Regions from separate parts of the Haloactinospora alba genome, predicted to be linked through region 1. Evidence: riboswitches for the same ligand, from Rfam matches in the RefSeq annotation. Region 1 holds a riboswitch; the other holds the start of a gene.
What was found. A riboswitch is a leader RNA that binds a small molecule or an ion and turns the genes downstream of it on or off. The one in region 1 is predicted to bind cobalamin.

Region 2: another riboswitch for cobalamin. It lies ahead of FHX37_RS11630 (putative cobaltochelatase); the one in region 1 lies ahead of metE (5-methyltetrahydropteroyltriglutamate--homocysteine S-methyltransferase).

The regions. Positions count from the first base shown of each region.
Region 1 covers NZ_VFQC01000001.1:1,195,512-1,200,516, reverse strand. Annotated here, with positions in the region: gene metE (5-methyltetrahydropteroyltriglutamate--homocysteine S-methyltransferase) at 281-2,569, opposite strand; cobalamin riboswitch at 2,739-2,961, opposite strand; gene FHX37_RS05480 (polysaccharide deacetylase family protein) at 3,349-4,827, shown strand.
Region 2 covers NZ_VFQC01000001.1:2,589,231-2,594,235, reverse strand. Annotated here, with positions in the region: gene FHX37_RS11645 (DUF6504 family protein) at 63-314, shown strand; gene FHX37_RS11640 (LLM class flavin-dependent oxidoreductase) at 430-1,437, shown strand; gene FHX37_RS11635 (GNAT family N-acetyltransferase) at 1,484-2,317, shown strand; cobalamin riboswitch at 2,410-2,539, shown strand; gene FHX37_RS11630 (putative cobaltochelatase) at 2,598-4,718, shown strand; gene cobO (cob(I)yrinic acid a,c-diamide adenosyltransferase) at 4,773-5,005, shown strand, end outside.

The sequences.
Region 1 (5,005 bases):
GATGCGTAGGGGCCGGGGATTCCTTCTCCGCTGGACTTCTGGAGACCCTGGACCGGTTCGGCGCGCTCGGGGGGGGGGAGAACCGGTCCGTGCTGCGAGGGCTCGGGGAGACGGCCCTCGCCACGTGCCTGGACCGCGCCAACGCCCTCTCCGCCCGGGTCTGCGCCCGGGAGGGCGCAGACCCGGGTCCGTGGGACCCAGGGCGGACGCGGTTGCGGACCGGCCCCACGGACACAGCCGCTGCGGGTGGGGCGGGACGGAGACCGTCCCGCCCCGTTACTTAGCTTCCCAGCCCGTCACGGACCCGCCGCACGGCTTCCACCATGTTGCGCAGTGCGGGTTCGATCTCGGGGTAGTCCCGGGTCTTCAGTCCGCAGTCGGGATTGGCCCACAGCCGTTCCGGTGGAACCGCTCGCAGCGCGCTGCGTAGCGCTGTCTCGATCTCCTCCACGCCGGGAGCCCGCGGCGAGTGGATGTCATAGACGCCCGGCCCGATTCCGCGACCGTAGCCCGCGGCGGCGATGTCCTCCACCAGTTCCATGTGGGAACGGGCGGCCTCGACACTGGTGACGTCGGCGTCGAGCTCCTCGATCGCCCCGACGATCTTGCCGAACTCCGAGTAGCACATGTGCGTGTGAATCCAGGTACTGGCCGCCGCCCCTGACGTCGCCAGCCGGAACGCTCCCACCGCCCAGTCGAGGTAGGCGTCGCGGAACTCGGCACGCAACGGCAGGAGCTCGCGCAGGGCGGCCTCGTCCACCTGGACGTGCCGGATTCCGGCCTGTTCCAGGTCAGAGACCTCGTCCCGCAGGGCCAACGCCACCTGGCGCGCGGTTTCACCCAGCGGCTGGTCGTCCCGGACGAAGGACCACGCGAGCATCGTCACCGGGCCGGTGAGCATCCCCTTGACCGGTTTGCGGGTACGCGACTGTGCGTAGGTGATCCAGTCCACGGTCATGGGGCCGCTACGGGAAACGTCCCCGTAGAGGATCGGTGGCCGGACGCACCGCGAGCCGTAGGACTGCACCCAGCCGTGCTGCGTGGTGACGAACCCGTCCATACGCTCGGCGAAGTACTGCACCATGTCGTTGCGCTCGGGTTCGCCGTGCACCAGGACGTCAAGCCCGATGTCCTCCTGTAGGGCGATGACGCGGTCGATCTCGGAGCGCATCCGTAGCTCGTACTCGCTCTGGTCGATGCGCCCGGCACGGTAGTCCGCGCGTGCCTTGCGCACGTCCGTGGTCTGGGGGAAGGAACCGATCGTCGTAGTTGGCAGCGGCGGGAGTGGGGACGTGGTGTTCTCCTCCCGCCGGCGCTGGCCGCCGCGCGTGGCGGTCTCGCCCAGCGCCTCCAACCGTTCCCGCACGTGCCGGTTGGTGAACGAGGACGGTGTCCCCGCGTCGGTGACGGCACGCGCGCGTTCCAGCTCTGCTGCGATCTCCTCGTCACCCGCCGACAGTGCCCGGCCGAGCAGAACCACCTCGTCGAGCTTCTGCCGTGCGAACGCCAGTCGCTCCCGCAGCTCCGCGGGCAGCCCCGTCTCGGCGTCCACGTCGATGGGTACGTGCAGCAGGGAGCAGGAGGTGCTCACGGTGACGTCGCCGACAAGCCCCAGGAGGGAGCCCAGCGTGGACATCGTCCGGGCGATGTCGGTGCGCCACACGTTGCGGCCGTCGACCACGCCGGCAACCAGGGTCTTGTCTCCGATCCCGGACACTTGGGCGAGGTCGTCGACCCCCTCCGGCGCGGTGACCAGGTCCAGACCGATACGTTCCACACGGCTGTGCTTGAGGATCCGCAACGCGTCCGGGCCGATCGATCCGAAATAGGTGGATACGAGGATCTCCGGCCGTTCGGTCACCTCACCGAGTTCGGTGTAGGCACGTTCCAACGCGGCCAGCTCCGCCTGTCCCTCGTCAGTGGCGAGTATCGGCTCGTCGAGCTGGACCTGTTGCACCCCCGAGGCGGCCAGTTGGCGGAACAGTTCGGCGTAGCAGGGAAGCAGGTCCGCCAAGAGCTGGACGGGACGCCACCCCTCGGGAGCCTCCGATGCCGGTTTCGCCAACAGCAATAGCGTGAGCGGACCGAGTACGACGGGCCGGGTCTCGATACCCAGTTCCCGCGCCTGGGTGTACTCCGCCATCGGTTTGGTGCTGTCCAGGCGCGGCCGTGTCCGCGGAGAGAGCTCCGGGACCAGGTAGTGGTAGTTGGTGTCGAACCACTTCGTCATCTCCAGGGGCGCAACGTCCTCCGCTCCCCTGGCCATGGTGAAGTACCGCCGCAGCTCGGCGTCGAGCCCGTCGGCGCCGTCGGCCACCGTGGCGAAGCGCTCGGGGACCAACCCGAAGAGCAGGGCGGTGTCGAGAACGTGGTCGTAGTAGGAGAACGTGTTCGACGGGATCTCGCGCACACCAGCGTCACGGAGGGTCTCCCAGACACCACGTCGTAGGTTGGAAGCGACCGTGTCGAGCTCCGCCGCAGGTATCTCTCCGGCCCAGTAGGACTCACTGGCCCGCTTGAGTTCGCGGTTCGGCCCGATTCTGGGGTATCCGTGCACAGTGGTCGTCATCGTGTATCACCACCGCGGCGCGTATCGTCACGTTCCATGGCTTCTTCTCTCCCTCGTCGAAAACAGCCTCAGGGCCCACGAACTCGGGGAGAACCAGCGAGGAACACACGGCGAACACGCCGCCTGAGCCCGCCGTCCTCCCTCGGGACGTGGACCACCGCGGGCGCGGGAGCGCCCACGGGCGGTGGCAGGTATTCGGACTCACGGGCGTCGCGCGGCGCTTCTGCCGCACCCTCCTACTGGTCACCGCTTCCCAGACACACTGTGTCCAGTGCTTGTGGTGACGTTCGTTCCCGTTCACCGCTGCGGGGCAGTCCCGGACTCCCACCGGGTTCCCTCTTACGACACGCGCGGGCGTAGCCGCGTGTGTACCAACCGCGTTCGCCACTATAGACCACACCGGAGGATTCGGGCGCGGCGGCCCCGCCCTCCCCGGGGGGAGAGGTGTCCCACCCGACCCGCTGGCGGTGCGGAGTTCCCGGGCAGCGCCTCCCCGCGGGACAGTGCGCCCTCCTGCAGGATTTTGCGCATTCGAGAACGAATGTTGCCCGTGGTATTACGGGTCGCGTTCTCCCCTCCGCGTTTCGACGTTTTAGGCTCGTCTGGGAAGCCGTTATGAGCTCTGGCTGCCCCACTGGACCCGGCCCAGGGTGCGAGGGGTTGCACACCGGACATGGCCGCTCCATCGATGTGAAAGACGTCTGCCCGTGAGAAACGAGTTCGCCGATCTCCGCGCGTCGCTTCGCGGCCTCGTCACGCCGCGGCGTTTCACAAGGCCCGTGTCGTCGTCCCTGAAGTACACCGCAGCAGCCGCCAGTGTCCTCCTTCTCCTGAGTATCGGTTCGTGCTCGCCGGACGACAGGGGGACGAGCGGCCCCGGCGAGGAACCGGAGAAACCCAATGGGGAACCCGACCAGCTCACGAGCGTGGACCCGTCGGAGGTAACCGGCCTGGACGAACGGGAGGAGACCTCGGATGAGGGCCCGCAGATCGACGTTTCCTACCCGGAGATCCCCAACGCCGACCCGTTGACCCAACGCCTCGACGACGCCACAAGCCAGAAAGTCTCCGATTTCACCTCGGCCTCCGCCGACGCCGAGAGTCTCACCATCGACTGGGACATCAGCGTCGCGACCGAGGACGTCGTCGCGGTCCGGCTCGTGCAGGAGGAGAAGGATTCCGACGGGGAGCGCACCAGCTACACCACCTACTGGTACGACGCCACGAGCGGGCACACCGCCTACTCCACCGAGCTCGTGGGGAACCAGGAGGACCTCGCCGAGCTCGACAGTCTCGTGAAGGACTCCCTGAACGAGGAACAAGTCGACGCCTCCACGCTCCACCCCATCCTGCACCTCTACGACTCGATGGGGTTCAACCCGGACGGTGACCTTGTCGTGGAGTTCGACCAGGGGCAGATCGCACCAGCCGGTGCGGGGCGTGTGAACGCGACCATCCCCAAGGAGGACGTCACCTCCCTGCTATCGGACCTCGGGGAACGCGCACAGTCCGCGGCCACGAACCCCAGCCCCGGTTCCGCCGTCGAGGACTCCGCCACTCCTCCCAAGGACGACACCGCCGACGGGAGTGTCCCCGGAAGGCTTCCCGAACGCGACGACTCCGTCGACTGTTCCTCCGCCGCCGCGAAGTGCATAGCACTGACGTTCGACGACGGCCCCGGCGCGCGAACCCCGGAGCTGCTCGACGCGCTCGCCGAGTACAACGCGAAGGCCACGTTCTTCCTCACGGGCCAGCCGGCACGCGAGCATCCGGAGACCGTGCGGCGCGAATACGCGGAAGGCCACGAACTCGCCAACCACACGGTGACCCACTCCGACCTCACCACGCTGGACAAGTCCGAGGTCCGCGAGGAACTCACCACCGTCAACGCCCTGGTACGCCGTGAGACCGGCTACACCCTGGACCTCATGCGACCGCCCTACGGCGCCACCAACGACAAGGTAGCGCAGGTGTCCCGTAGCGAGGGACTCGCAGAGATCATCTGGAGTGTCGACACCAACGACTGGAAGAACCGCAATGCCGGGAAGGTCCGCAAAGAGGCGCTGAAGAACGCGAAGCCCGGTTCGATCGTGCTCATGCACGACATCCACGGGACCACGATCGACGCGGTGCCCGACATCCTGGAGCGGTTGGAGGAACAGGGTTACACCATGGTGACGATCTCGCAGCTCCTCGGGGAGACCGAACCCGGCGAGTCCTACTACAACGGCCACCCGGACGAGGACGGGGAGGAGTGACACGCCCATCCGGCCGGAACCGGAACGAAGGGCGGGCGCGAACCACTCGCCACGGGCGTACCATGGACCGCTGGGACTCCCTCGGCGCAGTTTCGGGAACCGGCGTGGATACCCGGAAAGACCGGCCTCGTGTCCGATCGTGTCGCCCTCTCGTCGGGGGTGTGGCGGGCATGGCGCG
Region 2 (5,005 bases), 1.4 Mb from region 1:
CGTCGTGGCAGCACGGTGGAAGCCTCCGGGGAGGGGTCCGGCAGGTGGGAGAGTTCTGCGACGTGCCGATCAGCGTGAGTGAGCAGGAGGGGCGTCCGGTGCGTTTTACCTGGCGAGGGCGGATGTACACGGTCCGTCGGGTCGTCGACTACTGGGTGACGCTGCGTTCCGACTGGGACCCGGCGACACACGAGCAGCCTCCGGGGCGGGTGCACTGGCGTGTGGAGGCGGGCTCGGACACCTCGCGGGGGATCTACGAACTGAGGCACGAGAAGCCGAGCGGCCAGTGGCACGTGGCACGGGTTCGGTGCTGACGCTGCCCGTTCCCGGGGGAACGGAGCACGGGCCCCTGAACGCGGGCCCGTGCCGCCCGGGAAACCGTGTTTTGGTAGACAGCAGGAGACCGCCTCCCACACTCGCGGAGTTGCCATGCTCAACGTCTCGATCCTCGACTACGTCCTCAACCCTCCCGGGACCAGCGCCCACCAGGCGCTGACCGAGGTGGTGGAGTCCGCCCAGCTCGCCGAGCGGCTGGGCTACGGCCGGGTGTGGTTCTCCGAGCACCACAACGCGGCAGGGATGGCCTGCACCGCCCCGGAGCTGATCATCGGCCGGGTCGCCGCGGCCACGTCCCGGATCAGGGTCGGCGCGGGCGGGATCATGCTGCCCAACCACGCCCCGCTGCGGGTGGCCGAACTGTTCAACACCCTGGAGGCGATGTTCCCCGGCCGCATCGACCTGGGACTCGGGCGGGCCCCGGGAACGGACGGCGTCACCGCCATGGCGTTGCGGGGGTCCCGGGAGGCGGTGGCCAACGTGGACTTCGCCGCCCTGGCGGCGGACCTGTTCGGGTTCCTGGACGGTGACCTTCCCGCGGACCACCGCTTCGCCCGGGTGGCCGCCACACCCGAGGTGCCCCAACCACCCCGGGTGTGGATGCTGGGCTCCAGCGACAACGGGGCGGGCTACGCCGCGGAGCACGGGCTGCCGTTCTCCTTCGCGCAGCAGATCAACCCGGACTACGCCGTGCCGCTGCTGCGGCGCTACCGGGACTCGTTCCAGCCCTCCACCCGGCTGAGCACCCCCTACAGCAGCTTCTCCGTGATCGCCTTCGCGAGCGAGGACGCGGACCTCGCCGAGGACTTCGCCGCGTTCTGGTCGCTGACCATGACGAAACTGCGTTCCGGGGAGACCACCCCGACCCCGTTGGCGGAGGCGCGGGAGTTCCGGACCACCTCCCGCTACCGGGCGATCCGGCGGGCCATGGCCGACCGGATGTTCGTGGGCGAACCGGGTGAGGTCGCCGGAGGCATCCGTGCCGTGGCGACCCAGGCCCACGCCGACGAGGTGGTCATCGCCACCCCCATGCCCGACAGCGCCGCACGGCGGCACAGCCTGGAACTGCTCGCCGGCGAGTTCGGCCTGGGCGGCGGGTAGGGAAAACCCGTGGCCGCGGCGGGTGCGGCGGGTCTAGAGTGCCGCTATGGCTCGATGGCCGTCACCGGCAGCGGTGGAGGAGACAGTGGTCGGGTTCCAGGCGCTCGGCGCCCGCACCCGGCGCCTTCCCGCGAGCCGCTGCCTGCGCAACAGCCACGCCCCGTCCGCGGGAGAGTGCAACCTGGTCACCCACATCACGGAGACGACGCCCGCCGGCCTCGCGCGCGAGCTCGCCGAGGCGGGAACATGGCTCGGAGACCGCGACTCCCGCATCCAGGTGGGACCGGCGAGCGCGGCGGCGGAACCGGCACTGCTGCTGGCGGGATGGCGGTACCGCAGCACCGAGCTGGCACTGGTGCTCACCGGCCCCGCACCCCCACTGCCGCCCGCTTCGGTGACGCTCACCGCCGCTGCCACGCGCGACGACTGGGAGCAGCTGGGACGGCTGTTGCGCATGGACCACGAGGAGGAGGCCGCGACGGAGGGACGCGTGCCGGTCCCGCCCGCCCACACGCGCCAGAAACTGGCGTCCCTCCGGGCGAAGGCACCCGCGGCTCGGTACTGGATCGCCCGCAGCGCCGGGACCCCGTGCGGTTTCGTGGCCTCCTGGCCGGGGCACGGCGACATGGGCATGGTGGAGGATCTCTTCGTCCACCCCGACCACCGCAGGCGGGGGATCGCGACCCGGATGCTGGGCCACGCCGTGGCTGACGCCCGGAACCGCGCCGGAACGCCCCCGGAGGGCCCCTTCCCCGTCCTGATCCGCGCGGCCGCGGACGACGAGCCCAAACACCTCTACCACCGGCTCGGGTTCGAACCCGCGGCGGTACTGCGCTCCTACCAGGGACCGACGGGTGACGGCCCCGCCACGGCAGAGTGATGAAGGCCTCGCGCGGCGGTCGGGTGCCGGTGTGAGACTCTGGTGTGCGGTGCCGATGTCGGTGGTGGGTCCCTCGGACGCGCCGCCGCGCGCAGGAACCCGGTGCGAGTCCGGGGCGGTCCCGCCACTGTGACCAGGGAGCTGTCCCGCTACGGGCGCCACTGCCGGGAGCACTCGGTGGGAAGGCGGCGGGGGAGCGCGGATCTGGCAGCCAGGACACTGCGCGGCACCGTGACCGATCCCTCTATGGGGCGAGGACTCCCGAGGAAGGAAGGCCCGCGTGCCTGCGAAAGCCCGATACCCGTTCAGCGCGGTCGTCGGTATGGACGACATGAAACTGGCGCTGCTGATCAACGCCGTGTCCCCGTCGGTCGGCGGGGTCCTCGTACGCGGGGAGAAGGGAACCGCGAAGTCGACCGTGGTGCGCGCCCTCGCGGCGCTGCTGCCCGACCTGAACGTCGTCTCCGGATGCCGTTTCAGCTGTGACCCGACCGAACCCGACCCCGAGTGCCCCGACGGTCCGCACGGTGCGGACGCTGTCCCGGAGGAACGCGCCGCCGAGCTCGTGGAACTGCCCGTCGGCGCCAGTGAGGACCGCCTCGTCGGGTCGTTGGACATCGAACGGGCCCTCACCGAGGGCGTCACGGCGTTCGAACCCGGCCTGCTGGCCGCCGCCCACCGCGGTCTGCTGTACGTGGACGAGGTCAACCTGCTGCACGACCACCTCGTCGACCTGCTGCTGGACGCCGCCGCCATGGGAACCTCGCACGTGGAGCGGGAGGGCGTCTCCGTTCGGCACGCCGCCCGGTTCCTGCTGGTGGGCACCATGAACCCGGAGGAGGGGGAACTCCGCCCCCAGCTCCTCGACCGCTTCGGGCTGACGGTCGAGGCGGCGGCCACCCACGAACCGGAACAGCGGGCCGAGGTGGTGCGCCGCCGGCTCGCGTTCGAGGCCGACCCCGAGGGGTTCGCCGCCGGTTACGCCGCCCAGGAGGCGGAGCTGGCCCAGCGCATCACGGCGGCGCGCAAGCGGCTGCCGGACGTGGTGTTCACCGACTCCGCCCTGCGCCAGGTGACCGCGGTGTGCGCGGCCTTCGAGGTGGACGGGCTGCGCGCGGACATCGTCACCTCCCGTGCCGCCATGGCACTGGCGGCCTGGCGGGACCACGCCGAGGTCACCTCGGACGACGTGCGCGACGCGGCCCGGTTGGCGCTGCCGCACCGGCGCAGACGGGACCCGTTCGACGCTCCCGACCTCGACGAGGACCGGCTGCAGGAGGCGCTCGACCAGGCGGGTGATGCGGACCCAAAAGGCAGTGAGGACACCCCGGGCGACTCGGGGGGTCCCACCGACGAGGAGTCACAGAGCACCGGTTCCGGTGAGGCGCAACCGCAGGACGCCGAACCCGAACCCGACGGCGGTTCCGGGCCGTCCGAGCCCGCCGCCGACGGTTCCGGCGGTCAGGACGACACACAGCCGCCCTCCGGCCCGCAGGCCGGAAGCGGCGGCGCCCAGCAGCAGGAGAACGAGGCGGGACAGTCGGACGACAACCCGGAGCAGGGCCAGGGAAACGCCCCCACGGACGCCTCCTCGGAGGCGGGGGAGACCTACCGGCCGCGCCTGTTCAGCGTCTCCGGGGTGGGGTCCGGAACCCCCGGCCGTCGCTCCCGCGCCGAAACGCCCTACGGCCGCACCTCCGGATCGCGCGCCCCCTCGCGCAGGGTGGGTTCCCTGCACCTGACGGCGACCCTGCGGGCCGCCGCGCCGCACCAGCACACGCGCGGCCGCAGCGGCAACGGACTGCTGCTGCGGCGCCGCGACCTCCGCGAGTCCGTCCGCGAGGGGCGCGAGGGAAACCTCGTGCTGTTCTGTGTGGACGCGAGCGGCTCCATGGGGGCGCGGCAGCGTATGCGCGCGGTCAAGGGGGCGGTGCTCAGCCTGCTGCTCGACGCCTACCAGCGGCGGGACAAAGTGGGGCTGGTCACGTTCCGGGGGCGGGAGGCCGAGGTCGCGCTTCCCCCCACCTCGTCGGTGGAGGCCGGCGCGCGTCGGCTGCGCGAACTGCGCACCGGCGGGCGCACGCCACTGGCGGCCGGACTGCTGCGGGCGAGCGACGTGCTGCGGGTGGAACAGCTACGCGACCCGCGCCGACGCCCGCTGCTGATCACGGTCACCGACGGCCGCGCCACCCACGGCAGTCTCGACGACGCGCTGCGCGCCGGAGCGTGGATCGGCACCCAGGGGGCGCAGAGCGTGGTCGTGGACTGCGAGTCGGGCGCGGTCCGGCTGGGACTCGCACAGCGGCTGGCGTCCGAGATGGGCGGGACCGCCGTGCGACTGGAGGAACTCGGAGCGGAAGCGCTCAGCGGCCTGGTGCAGCACACCCGCCAGGCGGCCTGAGGCCCGCGGACAACACCACATCCCGCACCGCACAGTAAGGAGAACCGAACCACCATGCCGAAAGGGCAACCCGAGCACGTTCCCGAGGACGGTCTGACGACCCGCCAACGCCGCCACCGGCCGTTGGTGATGGTGCACACCGGGCCGGGCAAGGGGAAGTCCACCGCGGCGTTCGGCCTGGCCACACGCGGGTGGTCGCAGGGCTGGGACATCGGGGTGTTCCAGTTCGTGAAGTCCGCCAAGTGGCGCATCGGCGAGGAGAAAGCCCTGCGGACCCTGGGGGAGTC